Regions from separate parts of the Enterobacter sp. B79-1 genome, predicted to be linked through region 3. Evidence: predicted binding sites of a transcription regulator. Region 3 holds the regulator's gene; each other region holds the start of a gene.

Region 1 (5,512 bases), 630 kb from region 3:
AGCTGAAGCGTCCCGTCGGCATTCAACGGGATCACCCGCAGCTGCGCACCAACGCGCTCACAGAGCATTTGCCACGGCACGATATTGGCGTGGTGCTCCATTTGCGTGATGACGATGTTATCGCCCGCATGCACCTGTGCGTTGCCCCAGCTGTTGGCGACCAGGTTGATCCCTTCGGTGGTGCCGCGCACGAAGACCAGCTCTTCAGGCGATTGCGCATTGAGGAAAGCGGCAATCTGCGTGCGCACGTTTTCCATACGCTGGGTCGCCTCGGCGCTCAGGGTATGAATACCGCGATGCACGGCGGCATAGCCGTGACGATAGAATTCGGCTTCTGCATCCACCACCTGATTCGGTTTCTGCGCGCTGGCCGCGCTGTCCAGATAGGCCAGCGGCAGACCGTTCACTTCACGGGTCAGAACGGGAAAATCTGCCCGTACTTTCTCGACGGGAAAACTCATGCTTCGCCTCCAGGCAGACGCTGACCGATACGGGCCAGCACCTGCTGTTTTAACGCGCCATCGTGCAGCGCTTCCGTCAGCTCGGCGGCAAACGCGTAGATGATCATCTTCTGCGCCGCCTGCCGATCGATACCGCGGGAGCGCAGGTAGAACATCTGCTCATCGTCAATCCGCCCGACCGTCGCACCGTGGCTGCATTTCACGTCATCGGCGTAGATCTCCAGCTGCGGTTTGGTGTCCACTTCCGCCAGACGCCCCAGCAGCAGGTTGTTGTTGGTCATCTGTCCGTCGGTTTTAATGGCGTGCTGGGCCACGTTAATCAGGCCGTTAAACACCGCGCGCCCTTTGTCGCTGACGATCGTTTTATGCAGCTGACGGCTGTTGCAATAGCCTTTGTTGTGCTCAAGCCAGGTGCGCGTGTCGCACACTTCAGATTTGACCGGCATCGCCAGGCTGTTAATGCGTAGGGTGGTATTTTCACCGTTAAGCTGGGTGCTGGTATTGTGGCGCAGCACCGCGCTGCCGAGCAGGAAGCTATGGCTGTAGGCCGCGGCATCTTGCCCCAGTAAAATGTCGTTATGGGCAAAGTGGTGGCTCTGCGGGTTCTCAAACGCCAGCTTGATGTGGTGAAGCTGGGCATTGGCCGCCACATTCATCGTCAGACGCGAGCCGGTAAAGTGGCGCGTCTCGTTGAGGCTGACGTAATGTTCAATCACCGTGGCCTCTGCCCCCTCCCCCAGTTCAAGATGGTGGCGATAGTGCGCGGTGTTGATTTCGTCACCGTCCAGCCCCTGAGTGATGTGCATCAGCAGCAGCGGCTTCGCCGGACGCTGGTTATGTTTTACGCTGATATGCGTCACAGACTGCGCCAGACTTTCGGTGAGATGCAGGAAGACCTCCGGCTGTACCGGTGCGGCCAGACTCTGATGAACGTCATTCACGGCGATTTCAAAGCCGCTGTGTCGCGTCTCGTCACTGAGTTCCGGGTGAAACACGCCGTCGACAAAGACCAGACGCAGCGCATCCACAGGTAACGCCAGCCCGTCTCGCTGGGCCGGAGTGACGTCCGCCGAGCGCGTGACAAACTCGCCGTTCAGCAGGCCATCGAGCGGAGTGTATTTCCAGTTTTCGTGCTTACGGGTGGGCAGACCCAGACGCAGCATCTGCTGAAGGTGCTGCTGGGCCTGCTCTGAACGCGATTGCCCCTGCGTTTCAAACAGCCGGTGCCACTGCTGGAGTGCATTACTGCTGTTCGGTAAGCCAGCCATAACCCTGCTCCTCCAGTTGTTTAACCAGCGTGAAATCGCCGGATTTCACAATGCGCCCCTGGTAAAGCACGTGGACGTAGTCTGGTTTGATGTAGTCAAGAATGCGCTGGTAGTGGGTGACGATAATAAACGAGCGCTTGCCGTCACGCAGCGAGTTCACCCCGTCTGCGACAATCTTCAGGGCGTCGATGTCCAGGCCTGAATCGGTCTCATCAAGAATGCACAGCTCGGGCTCAAGCACCGCCATCTGCAGAATGTCGTTACGCTTTTTCTCACCGCCGGAGAAACCGACGTTCACCGAACGGGTCAGCAGGTCTTCCGGCATTTTCAGCAGCTTGATCTTCTCTTCCATCAGATCCTGGAAGTCGAAGCGGTCCAGCGCGTCGAGACCGCGATATTTGCGCACCGCGTTCAGCGCCGTCTGCAGGAAGAACTGATTGCTGACGCCCGGAATTTCTACCGGGTACTGGAAGGCCATAAAAATGCCCTCCCCGGCCCGCTCTTCCGGCGACATCTCCAGCAGATCTTTGCCGTTAAACTCGACGGAGCCGTGGGTGACTTCGTAATCTTCGCGTCCTGCCAGCGTCGCGGAAAGCGTACTTTTCCCGGAGCCGTTCGGCCCCATGATGGCGTGAACTTCACCCGGCTTGACGTCAAAATTGAGGCCACGCAGGATGGCTTTCTCTTCCACGCTAACCTGTAAATCTTTAATGCTTAACATGTGCTTTCCTTAACCGACGCTGTGTTCAAGACTAATGGCGAGGAGTTTTTGTGCTTCAACGGCGAATTCCAGCGGCAGTTCAGAGAACACGTCCTTACAGAAGCCGTTCACAATCATAGAAATGGCATCTTCTTCACTGATCCCGCGCTGCAGGCAGTAGAAGAGCTGGTCTTCCCCGATGCGCGACGTGGTCGCTTCGTGCTCAAGCTGGGCCGTGTTATTACGGCACTCGACGTACGGGAAGGTATGCGCGCCGCAGTCAGCGCCAATCAGCATCGAGTCACACTGGGTAAAGTTACGCGCGTTGGTGGCCGTCGGCATGATTTTCACCAGCCCGCGATAGCTGTTCTGGCTGTGCCCGGCGGAGATCCCTTTCGAAATAATGGTGGATTTGGTGTTTTTACCAATGTGGATCATCTTGGTGCCGGTATCGGCCTGCTGATGCCCGCTGGTCAGCGCCACCGAGTAAAACTCGCCGATGGAGTTATCCCCGCGCAGGATGCAGCTCGGATATTTCCAGGTAATGGCCGAGCCGGTTTCCGACTGGGTCCAGGACATCTTGCTGTTTTCGCCTTCACACAGCGCGCGCTTGGTAACGAAGTTCAAAATGCCGCCGGTATTACCGTCGCCCGGGAACCAGTTTTGCACCGTGGAGTATTTCACCTCAGCGTCTTTGTGGATGATGACTTCCACCACCGCCGCGTGCAGCTGATAGCTGTCGCGTACCGGGGCGGAACAGCCTTCGATATAGCTGACGTAGCTGCCTTCATCGGCCACCAGAATGGTACGTTCAAACTGGCCGGTTTTTTCCGCGTTGATACGGAAATAAGTTGACAGCTCCATCGGGCAACGTACGCCTTTTGGTACGTAAATAAAGGTACCGTCGGAGGCCACCGCTGCGTTGAGCGCTGCGAAGAAATTATCGTTAGAGGGCACCACGGTCCCAATGTACTTTTTCACCAGTTCCGGATGATCGTGAATCGCTTCGCCGAAGGAGCAGAAAATGATCCCCTGCTCTGCCAGCTTCTCGCGGTAGGTGGTCGCCACCGAGACGGAGTCGAAAATGGCGTCCACCGCCACCTCTCTTCCTTCGCGAACGGGCACGCCAAGCTGATTAAAGGCTTCTTCAACTTCTTTGCTCAGGAAGCTGTTTTCTGCGCCGGTTTGCTGTACCGCTCCCGGCTGCGAGGCGCAGGTGTCGTCACAGCTGCCGCAGGAGGGCGCGGAGTAGTAGCTGTAATCCTGATAGTTCAGCTTGTCGTAGTGCGCTTTCAGCCAGTGCGGCTCTTCCATTTCCAGCCAGGCGCGGAAGGCACTCAGACGAAATTCGAGCATCCATTCGGGTTCATTACGTTTGGCCGAGATCGCCCGCACGACATCTTCGTTGATGCCTTTCGCCAGCTCATCGGTCTGCAGCTGCGTGAAGAACCCTTCTTTATAATTCAGGTGTCCGCCGCTCCAGGTGTTCACATCACTCGTTGCTTCAGTATTACGAGACATAGTACCGCCTATACCCCAAAGCTTTCGCCGCAGCCGCATTCGTTCTGGGCTTTCGGGTTATGAAATTTGAATAACTGGTTTAAGCCTTCGCGGACGTAGTCCACTTCGGTGCCGTCAATAAAGGGCATCGCCTGCAGCGCAACGAACAGTTTCGCGCCATCGGTTTCGAAGACCAGGTCATCTTTCTCGGGTTCGGTGACGGTATCAAGCACGTAACCAAAACCTGCGCATCCGGTCTGTTTGACGCCTAAACGTACGCCGAGGATCTCGGGCTTTTTCGCCACCAGCTCGTGAATGTGTGCCGCCGCCGCTGGCGTGAGCGTTAAACCGCGCCAGGCAAAATCGGCCGGATTAAAGGTTTCTGAATGCAGTTCCATAGGTCCACCTCGTCTGAATAGCCATCAGGGCATAACACCATGTTAGTGATAACGATTATCACTTCAACCCCCTGTCAGTAGGGGCATCCGGGTAAACCGCCCTTTTTGGTTACTTTTATTAAGCATAGACCCTGTAGAAGGATGCAGGCAGGATGGATTTAATTGTTCAATGCATTGATAAATAATGCATTTCGCCGCGGCATTTGTGGCGATGAGGAGAAAAGTAAAATATGCATCGGAAATGCCTATTTTTAAGATAGCTTCTTTAGCTGTCGTAAACATAGTCAAACGAATGCGCTTTGGCGCACAGAAACAAGTGCTACCCCAGCAGCAAACAATCGGATAATCAGAGTCTTTTTCTGAAAATCATGCAGTCCCTCTGGATCACATTAACAATCGCTGTAGCATTAACCATACACATTTAATGGAAAATAGGTGTCATATGGCGTTACAGGGAAAGATGATTCTGAACGGCGCAGATTACGCGCCTTTCGATTTGTATGGGGTGGGCGTGTTCATGGCGCACTCAGGGTTGGGGGCCAGCAGAAACAATGCCAGTTGCGGACATGTCGCCAATACGGGTCCTATTCCCTTAGGGAAATACTGGATTGTAGATCGCAGGGAGGGTAACTGGTTTTCGCAAAAAAAAGAGGAAATTCACGATGGAGCTAACAGATTTATTGGCAGAAATGCTTTTGGTAAATCGGACTGGTTTGCTTTGTGGCGTGATGACTGGGGTATTGATGATTACACATGGGTAGAAAGCGTAAAACGTGGAAATTTCCGACTCCATCCAGGCACGGTTTCAAAAGGTTGCATAACTATCGCCAACATGTCTGATTTTGCGATGATTCATAACGCGCTAATGAATACATCACTTATTCAGGTCCCATGCATGAGGTCATTAATGGCGCGGGGATGGGTGGAGGTCGTAGCTGGTGGCTACATTAAAAAACCTTGCTCGTAGAGCATGTAAAATTATTTATTTTCTCATTTTATTACTCACTGTAGGTCATATACTACCAGGCCCTGAGATATATATTAACTATGATTTAGCCAGAACAACAGCAATGATTATCACCGGAAATGAGAGTGCAGAATCAATGTATGACGCCTACTCATTTATTGACTGGATTATAATGCTAATTATCATCATCCCTTTTTATATTATAACAATGAATTTAA
Region 2 (5,512 bases), on a different contig from region 3:
TGACCCGCACCACCGATAAAGCCAGCAACAAGTGGGATTCGCTCCTGCCGCTACCGAAACCTTACGTGGTGCCCGGCGGGCGTTTCCGCGAGGTGTATTACTGGGACAGCTATTTCACCATGCTGGGCCTGGCCGAAAGCGGCCACTGGGACAAAATCAGCGATATGGTGGACAACTTCGCCTATGAAATTGACACCTTCGGCCACATTCCTAACGGCAACCGCAGCTATTACCTGAGCCGTTCGCAGCCGCCGTTCTTCTCCCTGATGGTCGAACTGCTGGCGACGCATGATAAAGATGCGTTGAAAAAGTACCGTCCACAGATGGAAAAAGAGTATGCCTACTGGATGGAGGGCGTCGATGGCCTGCAGCCGGGCCAGGCCAACAAACGCGTGGTGAAGCTGGATGACGGGACAATCCTCAACCGCTACTGGGATGACCGCGATACCCCGCGTCCTGAATCCTGGCTCGATGATGTAAACACTGCGAAAAACAACCCTAACCGCCCGGCGACGGAAATTTACCGCGATCTGCGCTCGGCAGCCGCGTCAGGCTGGGACTTTAGCTCTCGCTGGATGGACGATCCGCAAAAGCTTGGCACCATCCGCACCACCAGCATTGTGCCGGTGGACCTGAACGCCCTGATGTTCAAGATGGAGAAGCTACTGGCACGGGCAAGCCAGGAGGATGGCGATACCGCCGGTGCGAGCAAATATGAGGCACTGGCCGCTTCGCGCCAGAAGGCCATCGAGAGCCATCTGTGGAATGAAAAAGAGGGCTGGTACGCGGATTACGATCTCAAGAGTAAAAAGGTGCGTAATCAGCTCACCGCCGCCGCCCTGTTCCCGCTTTACGTGAAGGCGGCGGCACAGGACCGCGCGGATAAAGTGGCTGCAGCGACCTCTTCACGCCTGCTGAAGCCGGGCGGCATTACGACCACCACCATCAACAGCGGCCAGCAGTGGGATGCGCCAAACGGCTGGGCACCGCTGCAGTGGGTTGCAACGGAAGGATTGCAGAACTATGGCCAGGACAAAGTGGCGATGGACGTGACCTGGCGCTTCCTGAAAAACGTTCAGCACACCTACGACCGCGAGAAGAAGCTGGTGGAGAAGTATGACGTCTCGTCTACCGGCACTGGCGGAGGCGGCGGTGAATATCCGTTGCAGGATGGATTTGGCTGGAGCAACGGCGTGACGCTCAAGATGCTGGATCTGGTGTGTCCGAAAGAGAAACCGTGCGACAGCGTGCCGGAGAATCAGCCTGCGGCGAATGATGACGCCGCGCCTGCGAAAAGCGCGGCGCAGTAAGGGTATTGCCGGGTGGCGGCTACGCCTTACCCGGCCTACACGTGCTCCCCCTCTCCCTCAAGGGAGAGGGGTAAAGCTCATCAGAAGCTGTAACTCGCCCCTAACTGGAACGTCCGGTCACGCCCAATCCAGCAGTTGGTTGCGTCGTAACAGGTCAGCGTCTCTTTATTGGTGATGTTCTGCGCGCTGGCTTTCACCGTCAGCCCTTCCAGAGACGGCAGGACTTCGCCCATGCGGTAAGAGGCCGCCAGATCGTACTGCGTGGTGCCCCCAAGTTTGCCCGCATCGTTACTCGGTGAAATTTCCATCGGCCCGGTATAGCGCGCGCCAGCCCCCAGCATTAACCCTTTCAGCGGCGTACTGTCGAAGGTGTAATCGCCCCACAGGTTAAAGGCATTCTCCGGCACCTGTGTTGGACGCTTGCCCTGGTATTTATCATCTTCCGTATTGATCGCGTGGGTGTAAGCGTAGTTCGCAATCAGCGTCAGGTTATCCGTCGGACGGCTGACCGCCGACAGCTCAGCCCCTTTGGATTCCACTTCCCCGGTCTGACGGTAGTTGAGGAAGCCGGGATCGGAGGTGACGACATTTTTCTGGCGAATGTTAAACACCGATGCGGTAAAGGTGGTGGCGTAGTCCGCCAGCAGGTATTTCACCCCGCCCTCAACCTGCTTGCTGGTGGTTGGCTTGACGTCTTTGGCGACGAGTGTCCCCTGTGGGGATACCGGCGCAAAGCCTTCGGAATAGCTGATGAACGGCGAAATCCCGTTGTCGAAGGCGTAAAGCGCCCCCAGACGTTTGGTGACCCGATCCTGAGAGACATACGCTTTGTCGCCGTTTTGCAGATAATTCGTGGTCACGGAGCGGTAATCGTCATAGCGCAGGCTGCCCAGCAGGTTTAATCCGCCGAACTCCACCTGATCCTGCAGGTAGTAGCCGTTCTGCTGATAGCTCAGACGGTTTTTCTGGGCGGTATACAGCCCCAGCGCGCCTTCATCGATCTGCGCGTGGTCAGGATTGCGCATATCAATACCCGGTGTTGAGGAGGCGTATCGGTAGTGGAAGTGCGAGTTCAGCTTCTGATAGTCAAACCCGGCCAGCAGATGATGTTTCCATTCCCCCAGCGCAACCGTTTTAGTGACCTGGTTGTCGATGTTGAAGCTCTGAAGGTCTTCATCCGTGGTGTAAGCAAAGCGATTGAGTTGATAGACCTCGCTCCCAGGTCCGGTTGAATATACGCTGCGCTGATGGGTATCCACGTCGAAGTAGCGCGCTTTCTGATTAAAGCCCCAGCCGCTATCAAACTCATGTTCAAAGCTGTAGCCCAGCATCCACTGGCGCTGTTTGAATCCGCTCCACTCGTCTCCGGCATAGTCCCGGCGATCGGCGTAGCTCGAGCGCAGATAGGCGAGCGGCAGCGGGTCGGACGGCGACAGGCTCGGGGTATTTTGCGCCAGCGCATCAATGGTGAGACGCGTTTTGCTGTCCGGCTGCCAGGTCACTGACGGTGCCACGAGATAGTTTTCGTAGCGCGTGGTGTGCGGCTGGTCGTCATTTTCCGTCGCTTTCCCCAGCAGACGGTAGTTCCAGTCGCTGTCAGCGATTTGCCCGGTTGAATCGAGGTAGCCCTCTTTCAGGTTACGGGTGCCGGTGTTAAAACCCACCTCGGTACGGGAGGCTTTTTGCGGCTTCTTACTTTGAATATTCACCAGCCCACCCGGCGAGCCGCCACCGTACAGCACTGAAGAGGGACCTTTCAGAATATCAACGCTCTCAATCAGCAGCGGATCGATGCGCGCTTTGGTGTTACCGGTGACGTTATACGGCAGTTGCAGACCATTATAGAATTCCTGGTCAACGGTAAACCCGCGGATTTTGTATTCGCTCATGTACGAGGTACTGCCCCTCACCTCGGTCGAGACGCCCGGAGCATAGCGCAGGATTTCATTCACGGAGTTCGCGTGACGCTTTTCTATCTCCTGCTCAGAAAGGGTATTGATCACCTGCGGCGTTTTACTTTCAGCCACCGCCGATTTGGTCGCACTGTTCGTCCATGAAGGAAGCGCGCTGCCCTGCTCTGCGCCCGTGACTACAATAGTCGATTCTTCGGCAAAAGCCTGTGCCTGCAATGCCAGCGCCACGGCTCCTGCCAACGCACATAACGCAAAACGTGAGGTATTCATAATTGTCGTCTTTGTTATAGATAGTACCGGGAACGACAATTATTATCATTTCGATTAGCAAATCAATACGCGGATAAAAAAAACGGCCCTCAGGTGAGAGCCGCTTGTGAAGATGTTATGCCCGTCGGAGTAACCGGAATATGCCCAGTACAACGATCGCGCCGACCACCGCGACCAGGAAACTGTGGAGATCGAAACCGCTGATGCTGCCGCCAAAGCCAAACATCGTTGCCAGCCAGCCGCCGACAACCGCCCCGACCACACCGAGTACACAGGTCAGAATAAAGCCGCCACCATCATTTCCCGGCATGATCAATTTGGCGATAGCGCCGGCAATAAGACCAAAGATAATCCAGGCGATGATACCCATAGCGATGCCCTCTTGCAGGTTTAACGCATGCACGGAAAACCTTCCGCGCTGGTGACTTAAGTATAGGTCATCGCCCGAAAATCATTTTCATCTCACCGACTTAAATTACGGCGGCCAGTAAAAAAAATCACCGGTTTGTATTAAGTTTCATTTCAGATTGCCGATAACGCAGAGACAGTCTGTCAAATATCAAGGAGCAATCTGGCGTGAGTAATTACAGTGAGCAGTTCCTGAAACAAAATCCGCTGGCTGTATTAGGGGTATTACGCGACCTGCAAAAAGGTGAAGTGCCGCTACGCATGCGTTGGTCAAACAATCAGTTTATCAGCAAGATCCTGGACGTGTCGTCCGACCGTCTGATCGTCGACCTGGGCAGCCAGGAGCATGAGAACCGCGCCGCACAGCGGGCGGAAAAAATCTCGGTGATGGCTGAAACCCACGGCGCAAAGGTGGAGTTTATTCTGCCGCGACTTGAATTAAGCGAATATCTGGGGCTGCCTGCTTTTACCTCGCCGCTGCCTGATAACCTCTGGTTTGTCCAGCGTCGGGAATATTTCCGCATCAGCGCCCCGCTCCATCCCGCTTATTTTTGTCGGGCAAAAATGCCGGATAAAAAAGAGATCCGCTTCCGCCTTTTTGACCTGTCGTTGGGCGGCATGGGCGCGCTGATGGATACCCCAAAACCTGACGGGCTGGTTGAAGGCATGCGATTCACGCAGATTGAGCTGGATATGGGCGGCTGGGGACGGTTTTATTTCGATGCACAGCTGATTGCCATCAGCGAGCGTAAAGTGGTGGACAGCAAGAACGAGACCATTTCCACACCCCGTCTGAGCTTTCGCTTTCTCAACGTGGGGCCGGGTGCAGAGCGCGAGCTTCAGCGCATCATCTTCTCTCTGGAGCGAGAGGCGCGGGAACGGGCGAATAAAGTCTTGTGAGGGGCGTCGGGCAGCGAGGCCGCCCGACAACGGCGTTACATGGCGTCCATCGCTTTCTGTACTTTCCAGATATACCGAGGTGCCTGCGGTGACGGGTGGTTCTTCACTACATGTTCAAAGAACTCGTCTTTGTCCATGTCGTTTATCTCTTCAATCGCCTCTTTACGGTCGGACGAGAAGGTTCTGAGCAGCGCACCGGCACCGTTCACGTAGGAGACCACCAGCGCGTACTGCATCACTTCAGGATCTTCAATCCCCTTCAGCACGCCGTGTTCCAGAATGCTCAGGTAAGCTGTTCCCATCGAGATGTTGCGTTCCGGGTTTTTCAGCTCGCTGGTCGACGGCTGACCGCGCCAGCCCATATAGCGGTAGACTTCTTTGCCTGCCGTTGATGCTTTAAGCTGCATCAGCCCCACCGCGTTGGATTTACTGACGAGCGTTGGGTTGCCGCCGGATTCCACGGCAATGATCGCCGTGACCAGTCGCGGGCTCACGCCCCAGGCCTTCCCGGCTTGTTCGCTGATCGGCATCCACTGCATGGCCCGTTTCACCGGCACTTCCGGGTTCCAGGGCGGATTTTGATAATCATGTTTTGAACTACAGCCAGCAAGCAACACAATCAAAAAAGCAAACCATCTCAATTTCACGTCATCTATCCTTATAGCCGGTCATCGCAGTGCGCCGCCTCTTGAAGCAGGCGGCGTATAAGCG
Region 3 (5,512 bases):
AGGCATAAGTCTGAAAATCCCCTTTATGACCCTTTTCATGTAGCACAGAGTGCAGTCCTGCGCGATAGCTGTTTCCGCAGGGTTGCCTGTTCTGCTATTATTGCCCTTATCCGTGGACAAATTGCGCCACCATACCATTAAGTTTCAAGAGGTTATTTTACTCATGGCAATCATCGGCATTTTCTTTGGCAGTGATACCGGCAATACCGAAAATATCGCAAAAAACATTCAAAAACAGCTCGGTAAAGACGTTGCCGATGTGCACGACATCGCCAAGAGCAGCAAAGAAGATCTCGAAGGCTATGACATCCTGCTGCTGGGTATACCGACCTGGTACTACGGTGAAGCGCAGTGTGACTGGGACGATTTCTTCCCAACCCTGGAAGAAGTTGACTTCAACGGTAAGCTGGTCGCGCTGTTCGGTTGTGGCGATCAGGAAGATTACGCAGAATACTTCTGTGACGCACTGGGCACCATCCGCGACATCATTGAACCACACGGTGCGGTGATTGTCGGCCACTGGCCAACGGCGGGTTACCACTTTGAAGCCTCTAAAGGCCTGGCAGACGACGACCACTTTGTCGGCCTGGCAATTGACGAAGACCGTCAGCCGGAACTGACCGCTGAACGCGTTGAGAAATGGGTTAAGCAGGTTCGCGAAGAACTGAACCTCGACGACATTCTTAACGCCTGATTTCCCGGTGGCGCAACTCCGGTTGCGCCCGCTTACCAGGTAAAACCGATTAAATTAATTGCTACAAACTTTTAACTTTTTCGTTCAGACCTGTACAATATCCCCCTGGTAAAAAGTGGATGCCATCGAACAAGTTTGTTGGTGATACCACGTTTTTATAAGCATACTTTGCTTGAGACTTGCAGTTTTCATTTAGTCATGGCAGTTCTATAATGAGACGCATTATCCCAAGTGCATTTTCTGTCACTTCTTCTTTAGAAGTGAATCGTTTAGCAACAGGACAGATTCCGCATGACTGACAACAATACCGCATTAAAGAAGGCTGGCCTGAAAGTAACGCTTCCTCGGTTAAAAATCCTTGAAGTGCTTCAGGGGCCAGACAATCACCATGTCAGTGCGGAAGACCTCTACAAACGTCTTATCGACATGGGTGAAGAGATTGGGCTGGCAACCGTGTATCGTGTGCTGAACCAGTTCGATGACGCGGGCATTGTTACCCGTCATAACTTCGAAGGCGGCAAATCCGTTTTCGAGCTGACCCAGCAGCACCATCACGATCACCTGATCTGCCTCGATTGTGGCAAGGTTATTGAATTCAGCGATGATTCCATCGAATCACGCCAGCGTGAAATCGCCGCACGTCACGGTATTCGCCTGACCAACCACAGCCTGTACCTGTATGGTCACTGTGCTGAAGGCGATTGCCGTGAAGACGACCACGCGCACGACGCGAAATAATATCGTGTTTATACTCTGAGCCAGCCGTAAGGTTGGCTTTTTTTTGCCTGTTTTTGGGCAAAAAAAAGCCCGGTGACGCAGCGCCACCGGGCGTAAAGCAACTTATTTATTGTTACTGCGAATATCGCTCCAGATCTTATCGCAACGCTTCGCCACTTCCTGATCGTTACCGGTTTTACGCGCCTGAATGCAGGCCTGGTAATCCATCACGCGGACGTTTTCCTGCGTCGCAAACTGCTCATGCGCTTTCTCTTTCTTCAGCACGTTCAGCACGCTCTGACAGGCTTCGATTTTCTCCGGCGACCCTTCCGCTGTATTGATACAGGCGCTATAGGCCTCCTTCAGGCGGGAATCTTCTTTTGGTGCCTCAGTCTGAGCACACGCCACCAGCCCTGATGCCAGCAACGCGACGATTACGATTTTTTTCATCATGTGCAGTCTCCATACCGGCGGGACGTTGCCCGCCGGTGTGTTCATCAGAAGATAGTAAATGGCGCGATAACCATGAATTTCACGTCACGTTCATCCTGGAAGATGTTGCCGTAACCGCCCGCGTAGCTCGGGATATCGGAGTGGTTGTCATACTGCGTGAAATGCAGTTTGAACATCGTGCCTTTCGCGCGGCCATCCTGCAGGGTGTAGATCGCATCCAGGCTGTAAGAAGACTCTTTCAGACGATAGTTTGGATCGTAGTACGCGTCCGGTGTCGCCATATCCGCAGGTTTTGCGTCCCAGGCGTAAGCGTAAGATGCACCCACCGCCCAGCCAGGCAGGTTCCAGTTTTTCAGGTCATACATTGCGCCGAAGAACAGCGCTTTTTCACCATCGGCGTTGAAGTCAGAGCGGTTATCCCACCAGATATCAAGACGACCGTTAGAGGACGCGTAGGTTGGCGTCATACGCTGCAGGAAATAGCCCTGCTGCCCTTCTGCCTTCACCCATGTTCCCTCCAGACGTAAATCGACCTGGCCCACTTTGTAGCCGAAGGTCAGTGCCTGCAGCCATGCAGTGCCGTCATAGATATCGTTAACGGTGCCATTGCTGGCTTTATCGCGCGTGCCGTAGAACTGGTAGCTGGTGCTCAGCGGGCTGCCCACAACATCAAATTTGTAGCTGGCTTTAGCAAAATACTGATCGATATACCCTTCCGCCTGACCAAATGCAGCTTCCAGGACCAGGTCGTTTTTAAAGTCGTATTTTGCGCCCAGCGAGTGGAGGTAATCGACTTTGGTTTTCTTATCGTTCTGGTAGAACTTGTCCATCTCAATGTGCCACGGTGCTTTGTACTCGTTGGTCCACATATAGGAGAAGCTCAACGCGCCCGCATCGCCGTAGTCAAAGTTAGCCCCGGCTTCCGCGCCCTGGTAGGTACCCGGCATAAAACTCCAGTGCGGCGCTAACAGCGTTTGACCGGTTGGCTGAATATAGCCCCCACGCGCCCACACCGGGCCGTATTTGAATTTCGCTGCTGCCTTGTACAGGCTGACACCGCTTTTATCGCCAGACCAGTCTTCTTTATACGCTTTGTTACTGGAGGAGAAGGCGATTTCATTCGGGTGTCCGCTGTCGCCGTTTTCAGCCATTTCAATGGCGGTGAAGGCAGCAATATCCAGACCGAACATATCCGCGGCATAGCCTGACTGGAAGTCCAGGTTGGCGTTCCAGGTAGAGTGCGAAAGGTTGGTTTTGTATTTGTCTTCAGTGACGTCTTTACGGTCACGCTCACGCTGCCAGTAATAAATACCGCCCGTGAGGGTAGAATCATCGATGAAACCTTCTGCCTTAGCTTCTGGGGTGATCGCCAGGCTCGACATTGCTGTCACACCGGCGATAGCCAGCGCCAGCGCACTACGTTTGCCACTGAACGTACGCATAGATTATTCCTCTTTGACGAATTAAAACGCCTCAACGGCGAAAATATAAAAGACCAAAAGGTCAGGGGTAGTTAGAAATACCCTCGAATTAACTACCGCCTTTAGGTTATTTTTCGCGACGCGAATTATCAATGCTTTTCCGTGGGCAAAAGTCAGGATTATGACGAAGTGCACATAATTCGTAGTGCTTTGTAACATTTACAGGAGAGCGAGAATTGGCGGGGAAATATCAGAAATTTCAGCGGGTAGCGCAGGTATTCGCTGTTTATTTTTCATCCTTTTTGTATTTCGTAAAAATACAAACTTTTTTTAGAAAAATAAGTAGCACCTCATTGACCTGATATTTTAGTGGCTTATCTTTAAGCCCTGGCTTAATACCATGATCATTAAATAAAAAAAACGCCGCAATAAGCGGCGTTTGTTTCTCCTTGACCAGAGCAGCAATATTATTCGCCGATCTTAGCCCAGGTGTCACGCAGGCCGACGGTACGGTTAAATACCGGTTTTTCTGCGGTGCTGTAACGGCTGTCCAGGCAGAAGTAACCTTCACGCTCGAACTGGAACGCTTTACCCGCTTCAGCCGCTTTCAGGGACGGCTCAGCGTAACCCTGCCTGATAACGAGTGATTCCGGGTTAATGGTCGCCAGGAAATCGTCAGCCGCACCTGGGTTAGGCACGCTGAACAGACGGTCATACAGACGGATCTCAACCGGCAGCGCGTGGGAAGCGCTCACCCAGTGAATAACGCCCTTCACCTTACGGCCATCAGCAGGATCTTTACTCAGCGTTTCTGCATCGTAAGAACAGAAAATAGTGGTGATGTTACCTTCTGCATCCTTCTCAACGCGCTCAGCTTTAATCACGTATGCATTACGCAGACGGACTTCTTTGCCCAGCACCAGACGCTTGTACTGCTTGTTCGCTTCTTCGCGGAAGTCAGCACGATCGATCCAGATTTCGCCGCTGAACGGCACGTCGCGGGTACCCATCTCCGGCTTGCTCGGATGGTTAGGCATAGACACCAGCTCGCTCTCTCCCTGCGGGTAGTTTTCGATAACCAGTTTAACCGGGTCGATCACCGCCATCGCGCGCGGGGCGTTTTCGTTCAGGTCTTCACGGATGCAGGATTCCAGAGAAGCGATTTCAATGGTGTTGTCCTGTTTGGTGACACCGATACGTTTGCAGAACTCGCGAATTGACGCAGAGGTGTAGCCACGACGGCGCAGACCGGAGATGGTCGGCATACGCGGATCATCCCAGCCTTCAACGTGCTTGTCGGTGACCAGCAGGTTCAGCTTACGCTTGGACATCACGGTGTATTCCAGGTTCAGACGAGAAAACTCGTACTGACGCGGATGCACAGGAATGGTGATGTTATCCAGCACCCAGTCGTACAGACGGCGGTTGTCCTGGAACTCCAGCGTACACAGAGAGTGCGTAATGCCTTCCAGCGCATCGCTGATGCAGTGGGTGAAGTCGTACATCGGGTAGATGCACCACTTGTTACCGGTCTGGTGGTGTTCCGCAAACTTAATGCGGTACAACACCGGATCGCGCATCACGATGAACGGAGAGGCCATGTCGATTTTGGCACGCAGACACGCTTTGCCTTCTTCGAAGCCACCGGCACGCATTTTTTCAAACAGTGCCAGGTTCTCTTCTACGCTGCGATCGCGGTATGGGCTGTTTTTGCCCGGCGCGGTCAGCGAGCCGCGGTATTCACGGATTTCGTCAGCAGAGAGTTCATCCACATACGCCAGACCTTTGTTGATAAGCTCTACAGCGTAGGCGTACAGCTGATCGAAATAATCAGAGGAGTAGCAGATATCGCCAGACCAGCTGAAGCCCAGCCATTGCACGTCGTTCTTGATGGACTCAACGTATTCGATGTCTTCTTTTACTGGGTTGGTGTCATCGAAACGCAGGTTGCACTGGCCCTGATAATCTTGCGCAATACCAAAGTTCAGGCAGATAGATTTTGCATGCCCAATATGCAGGTAGCCGTTCGGCTCCGGCGGGAAGCGGGTATGAATTGTGGTGTGCTTACCACTGGCCAGATCTTCATCGATGATCTGACGAATAAAGTTACTCGGGCGGGCTTCTGCCTCACTCATCGTGGATTCCTCAAAGCGTAAACAACGTATAACGGCATATGATCTTATAAGCCGGACGTAGTGACAACCCTTAGTTACGGAAAATACGTATC
Region 4 (5,512 bases), on a different contig from region 3:
GACGCGGCTGAAAAATGAAGCGTTTGACGAGGAGCTACAGGCAATCGTCGTGGCGCTTGAGAATAAGAACTACACCGCAGCCATCAGGGCCATCACCGCGTGGCTGCAGGGCCAGCGCGCCGTGGCCCCGTGGCGTGACCCGCAGGTGGCCGCCAGCAAGCTGGAGCTGAAGGCGCTGGAAGAGCGTCTGCGCGATCTGATTGACCGCCGCAACGCCCGCGTGCAGCAGCTTGATGAGTTCAACGATCTCTATTTCTCCCGTCTCGGGCCGCTGATGCAGCAGATCCTCGCCCTGCGTAAAACGCTGGCGGAGTTAAACCTGCGTCGTCAGCAGGCGGAGGCGCGTCGTCGCGAAGAAGATTATCGCCGCTGTCAGCGCTATATGGCGCAGGCCGTGGAGGTGCTGGCAACGCTCACCCAGCGCTGGCGCGATCTCCCGGCCGATTCCGTACAGGCTGCCGAAGCGCGTAAACAGCTGCAGCAGCAAAGCAACCTGATTGCCAATCTTCTGGCCGAAGCGCTGGAACTGGAGAGCGGCTTAACGCGTGAAGAAGAGCCCGCGCGCCAGGCGCGCGATGAGGCTAACGAAGAGTACGAGAAGTATCGCGAGCAGCATCACGATGCCGAAGTGCGTCTGCGCAAAGGGAAAGATCTCTCGGAAGAGGATCGGAACGAGCTGAAACGCCTGTGGCGTCAGGCGAGCAAGCTCTGCCACCCGGATCTGGTGGCAGACGATCTGAAAGAAGAAGCTAACACCATGATGGTGCAGCTTAACCAGGCCAAACAGCGCGGGGATGTGAAAGCGATCCGTTCACTGGTGGCGCGCCTGCAGCAGGGCTTTGAGCCAATGATGGCGAGCGACAGGCTGAACGATCTGGAGCGTATCCGCAAAAAAATGGCGCAGGTGCGCGAGCAAATCGACACCTTAGTGAACGAGCTGGCGGAACTGGAGAAAGAAGAATCCTGGCTGCTGGTGTCGTCGCTGAACAATATGGAAGCCTACTTTGCCCAGCAGGAGAAGGCGCTGCATGAGGTCCGCGCCTCGCTCGAACATCAGGTGAGCGAAGCGCAGCTGGAGTCCGCAGCCTGACTATTTAGCGTGCCAGTATGCGCTGGCACGCACCAGCTGTTGGTCAATCGCGTCGGTTTCAAACTGGCGGCTCAGGTTTTTCACCACCTTCCCTTCCCCGGTCAGCCAGATAAAGTAATCCTCTTCGGGCACGGCCAGCGTCGCCAAACGATCGGCCACCGCCTGCGGGTTGTGGCCCACAATCCAGGTGATGTTGAATTCACTCAGGTGCGCCAGATAGTCCTTATAAGATCCGTCCCCCACGGTCACGACCGCATGAACGTCCGGGCGTACCGGCAGTTTTGCGATGCCTTCTAAACGGCGGCGCAGCGCGGGCATCCCGGACTCATCGCACACGTACAGCTGCCAGGCGTAATCTTCCGGCACCACCAGCGATCCGCGCGGCCCACCGATAGTGAGTTTGTCGCCAGGTTTGGCTGCGACCGCCCAGCTGCTGGCAACGCCGCCATCATGAACGAAGAAATCCAGCACCAGCTCATTATTCTCCTCATCGAACAGGGGTGTATAGTCACGCGCCTGCGGGCGCACGCCATCGCCCCACTCGATGCCTTCATCGGTGACAACGGGCGGAACAAAGGTCGCGCCCGGCGCAGGGAAAAAGACCTTGGTATGGTCGTCGAAACCGCGGGAGCTAAAGCCTTCCAGCGCCTCACCGCCGAGGACAACGCGCTGGAAGCCAGCGCTGACGCGCTCGACGCGGAGCACGTTCAGCTCGCGAAAGCGCAGGTCATTGCGGACACGTTGAGGGTAACGGGTTGATGTCATTTTTATGCCCTTCTCAGGTGAATACGATATATCGAAATTGATTTTTTAATGATAATGATTGCTATTAACCAGGAATGCAAGATCTTTTAGATTGCATCTGAATATATCTAAGATATAGTTTAGATATATCAAATAAAGAGAGTCACTATGCGACACGAACATGATGGCGGCGGACGCCGACCGCGCTTTTTCGGCCACGGCGATCTACGGCTGGTGATCCTGGATATTCTGACCCGCAATGCCAGTCACGGTTATGAGCTGATCAAAGAGATCGAGAACCTGACGCAGGGGAACTACACGCCGAGCCCGGGCGTGATCTACCCAACCCTGGATTATCTGCAGGATCAGACGTTTATCACCATTACGGAAGAAGAGAGCGGTCGTAAGAAGATTGCGATAACCGCTGAAGGACAAAACTGGCTGGATGAAAACGGGGAACAGCTGGAACAGATCCAGGTGCGCATCAAAGCGCGCAGCGTCGGCTTCCAGCTGCGCAAAAACCCGCAGATGAAGCGGGCGCTGGAAAACTTCAAAGCGGTGCTGGACCTGAAGGTGAATCAGGGAGAACTCAGCGACGCGCAGCTCAAGCAGATCGTCGGGGTGATCGACCGCGCGGCGCTGGAGATCTCCCAGCTGGATTAAGCGAGCGCGCGTTCGCTCACGCGGAACACTTTTACCAGCTCTTTCAGGTGCATCGCCTGATCGTTCAGCGATGCCGCCGCCGCAACGGACTCCTCCACCAGCGCAGAGTTCTGCTGGGTGGTGGCGTCAATCAGGCCAATCGCACTGTTGATCTGCGAGATGCCTTCCGTCTGCTCATGGCTGGCCTGACGGATCTCACGCAGAATCACGTCCATCTCCTCCACGTTGCCGACCATCCCGTTGATCAGCCCGCTGGCTTTTTCCACCAGGTTCATCCCGTCCTGGGTCTGGCTGGTGGAACTTTCAATCAGCTGGCGTATTTCACTCGCCGAAGAGGCGCTCTTCTGCGCCAGCTGGCGCACTTCGCCCGCGACCACCGCAAAGCCACGCCCGTGCTCTCCCGCACGTGCCGCCTCGACTGCTGCGTTCAGCGCCAGAATATTGGTCTGGAAGGCAATGGCGTCGATCAGGTCGATAATGTCGGACATCCGGTTGGATGTTTCGTTAATCAGGCGCATTTTGCTGGTCACCTGTTTCATCATCTCACCGTTGTTTTTCACCACCGTGGCGGCATCGGCAGAGAGGGTGGTCGCTTCCCCAGTGTGCGACGCGGTGTTTTTCACCGTCGCGGTGATCTGCTCCATCGAGGCTGCCGTCTGCTCGACGGAACTGGCCTGCTCTTCGGTGCGCGCGGCCAGATCCTGGTTGCCTGCGACAATCTGCGCGGCGGCGCTGGAGATGTTTTCCGAGCCGGTTTGCACCTGCTGCACAATCTCCAGCAGACGGGTTTTCATCTCCATCAGCGCATGCAACAACAGACCGGTTTCGTCTTTACCGTGAGACATAATGCTGCCGGTCAGATCGCCATCGGCAATGGCTTCTGCAAAGCTCACCGCCTCGCCCAGCGGACGGGTAATGGAGCGTACGATAAACCAGCCGATCAGGCTGCCCGCAGCCACGCTGAAGAGCGTGATCAGGAGCAGCAGCATGCGGTTGGTTCGGAAATCACCGTCCACCTGCGCGCCCGCGCTCTGCATCTCGTTGTTTTGGATGGCGATCAGCGCCTGCACCTTCGCTTTGTAAGCCTGCTGCACGGTGAGGGTGTTGGTCATCATCTCCTGTATAGCGCCCGCACGGTTGTTGTTCTGTACCGCCTGTAAAATGCGGTAGCGCGAGTCCAGATACTGCTGGCGCACGCTGCGGATATCCGCCAGCACCTGCTGAGACTTCTGATCCTGCAACGCGTTGTTCAGCTCGCCCAGGATCACCGTAATGTGCTCGCTGATCTCTTTCAGACGCTGCTGAGATTGCCCCGTGTAGGTGCCCTGCTCGTCCAGCAGCATAAGCTGCTGCGTGCTTATAAATTCCTGGAAGTTGTCGATTAGCTGGTTGGCTTTTACCGTGGTGGGATAATCGTGGGTAATGATAGTCTGCATCCCGTTGTTCGCCCGATTCAGGCTCAGCAAGGAGACACTCGCACTGACGATCATCAGAACAATAAAGAACCCAAACGCCAGAAATAATTTCGTGCCGATCTTTACGTCATGTAAGAACATATTTACTCCATCGATGTGATTATTTCTCAGACGATCACCGTTATCGGTAACGAACGCGCTAACTTTATGACTTTGATCGTTTTTTTATTTCATAACCATCACAATGGATAGGTACAGTCTATTAATTTTGGCGCATCGATCGTTGCGTAACCACCAGAGAGGGCATTTCTGAAATAGCATCGGGGAAAACTGACTTAGGCAGGCATAAATAACTGAGCGGATTTTTTTAGTTATTTAATATCACATTAACAATAAACATTAAAAATAATCACATTAAAACGCCGTTTATACCTGGTGGCATAAACGGCTTTTCTGGAACATTACTGGCTCAATGGAGCACGGTCACGGCATCTTTGAGACGTCCCGCACGGTGCTTCACCATGGCGGAGATCTGCGCGCTCTCCTCTACCAGGTCCGCATTTTTCTGGGTGATACTGTCCAGTTCGGCAACGGCCCGGGTTAACTCGGACAGCCCGGTAGCCTGTTCAGACGTAGCGTGGCTAATCTGGGCAATAAGCTGCGTGACGTTTTTCACCTGTTCAACAATGTCATCCATTGTGCGGCCTGCCGCGTGAACCTGATCGGAGCCGGACTGTACCTTGCTGGCGCTGGCGTCAATCAGCTTACGGATATCGTTGGCCGCACTGGCGCTGCGGCTGGCGAGATGACGAACCTCACCGGCCACGACCGCAAAGCCTTTGCCCTGTTCGCCTGCGCGTGCCGCTTCCACTGCCGCGTTCAGCGCCAGAATATTGGTCTGGAAAGCGATGTCATTGATAAGCGAAGTGATCGAGCCAATCCGCTGGGTGCTGTCAGCAATATCATCCATGGTTTTCACCACCGTCTGCATCGCATTTCCGCCTTTGGTCGCCGCGTTGCTGGCCGCCACGGAGAGCTTATCGACTTCGGCAGCGGTTTCAGAGTTGCTTTGTACCGAGGCGGCCATTTGATTCATCGTCGCCACGGTCTGCTGCACATTGGTGACGGTCTGACGCGTGCGGTCGTTGAGATCGTCATTCCCCTGCACCAGCTTATCGCTGCCATCGCGCACGCTCACCACCTGGCTTGAGACATCATTGATTAACCAGCGACACATCAGCCCCAGCTGTCCGATCGCGCGCAGCGTCAGCCCCAGCTCGTCGCTGCGGTTCAGATGCTGCACGCTGTTACGCTCACCGGTCGCGACCTTCAGCGCCTGACGCGTGACATTTTCCACCGGTCGGACAATCTGCTGCTCGAACAGCATCGTCCCGACGACCATTACGACGGCAGCAGCCACCAGCGATGGCCACCCCGCAGAAGTGAACGCCAGCGTGGCAGCCATCACCGCAAACAGCGCCGCCATGACGCTACGAACCCGCCAGCGCAGCGGCATAGCCGGTAACTTCCCGAGCCAGCCTTTGCGCACCACCAGCCCTTTATGGATACGTTTTTTACAACGGCCTTCATTGAGCGCCTT

What was found. Region 3 encodes Fur, which represses iron uptake genes when iron is present. Its sites were predicted from a motif close to ATAATAATGAGAACNACTATCAA; they were not measured.
Region 1: a site for Fur is predicted at 4,367-4,389, ahead of sufA (Fe-S cluster assembly scaffold SufA). Genes of this name have one in related genera too.
Region 2: a site for Fur is predicted at 3,514-3,536, ahead of AC2T6E_RS10235 (TonB-dependent siderophore receptor). Genes of this name have one in related genera too.
Region 4: a site for Fur is predicted at 1,904-1,926, ahead of AC2T6E_RS13800 (siderophore-interacting protein). Genes of this name have one in related genera too.

Annotation. Positions count from the first base shown of each region.
Region 1 is NZ_JBYAZJ010000001.1:800,890-806,401, forward strand. Features, by position in the region: gene sufS (cysteine desulfurase SufS) at 1-461, opposite strand, end outside; gene sufD (Fe-S cluster assembly protein SufD) at 458-1,729, opposite strand; gene sufC (Fe-S cluster assembly ATPase SufC) at 1,704-2,450, opposite strand; gene sufB (Fe-S cluster assembly protein SufB) at 2,460-3,950, opposite strand; gene sufA (Fe-S cluster assembly scaffold SufA) at 3,959-4,327, opposite strand; gene AC2T6E_RS03885 (DUF2778 domain-containing protein) at 4,770-5,294, shown strand.
Region 2 is NZ_JBYAZJ010000002.1:506,385-511,896, reverse strand. Features, by position in the region: gene AC2T6E_RS10240 (alpha,alpha-trehalase) at 1-1,310, shown strand, start outside; gene AC2T6E_RS10235 (TonB-dependent siderophore receptor) at 1,391-3,493, opposite strand; gene AC2T6E_RS10230 (GlsB/YeaQ/YmgE family stress response membrane protein) at 3,609-3,863, opposite strand; gene ycgR (flagellar brake protein YcgR) at 4,070-4,801, shown strand; gene emtA (membrane-bound lytic murein transglycosylase EmtA) at 4,837-5,448, opposite strand.
Region 3 is NZ_JBYAZJ010000001.1:1,426,171-1,431,682, forward strand. Features, by position in the region: gene ybfE (LexA regulated protein) at 1-8, shown strand, start outside; gene fldA (flavodoxin FldA) at 164-694, shown strand; gene fur (ferric iron uptake transcriptional regulator) at 986-1,432, shown strand; gene chiQ (ChiQ/YbfN family lipoprotein) at 1,535-1,861, opposite strand; gene chiP (chitoporin ChiP) at 1,909-3,306, opposite strand; gene glnS (glutamine--tRNA ligase) at 3,753-5,420, opposite strand.
Region 4 is NZ_JBYAZJ010000004.1:190,039-195,550, forward strand. Features, by position in the region: gene AC2T6E_RS13795 (coiled-coil domain-containing protein) at 1-1,090, shown strand, start outside; gene AC2T6E_RS13800 (siderophore-interacting protein) at 1,091-1,855, opposite strand; gene AC2T6E_RS13805 (PadR family transcriptional regulator) at 2,003-2,497, shown strand; gene AC2T6E_RS13810 (methyl-accepting chemotaxis protein) at 2,494-4,053, opposite strand; gene AC2T6E_RS13815 (methyl-accepting chemotaxis protein) at 4,382-5,512, opposite strand, start outside.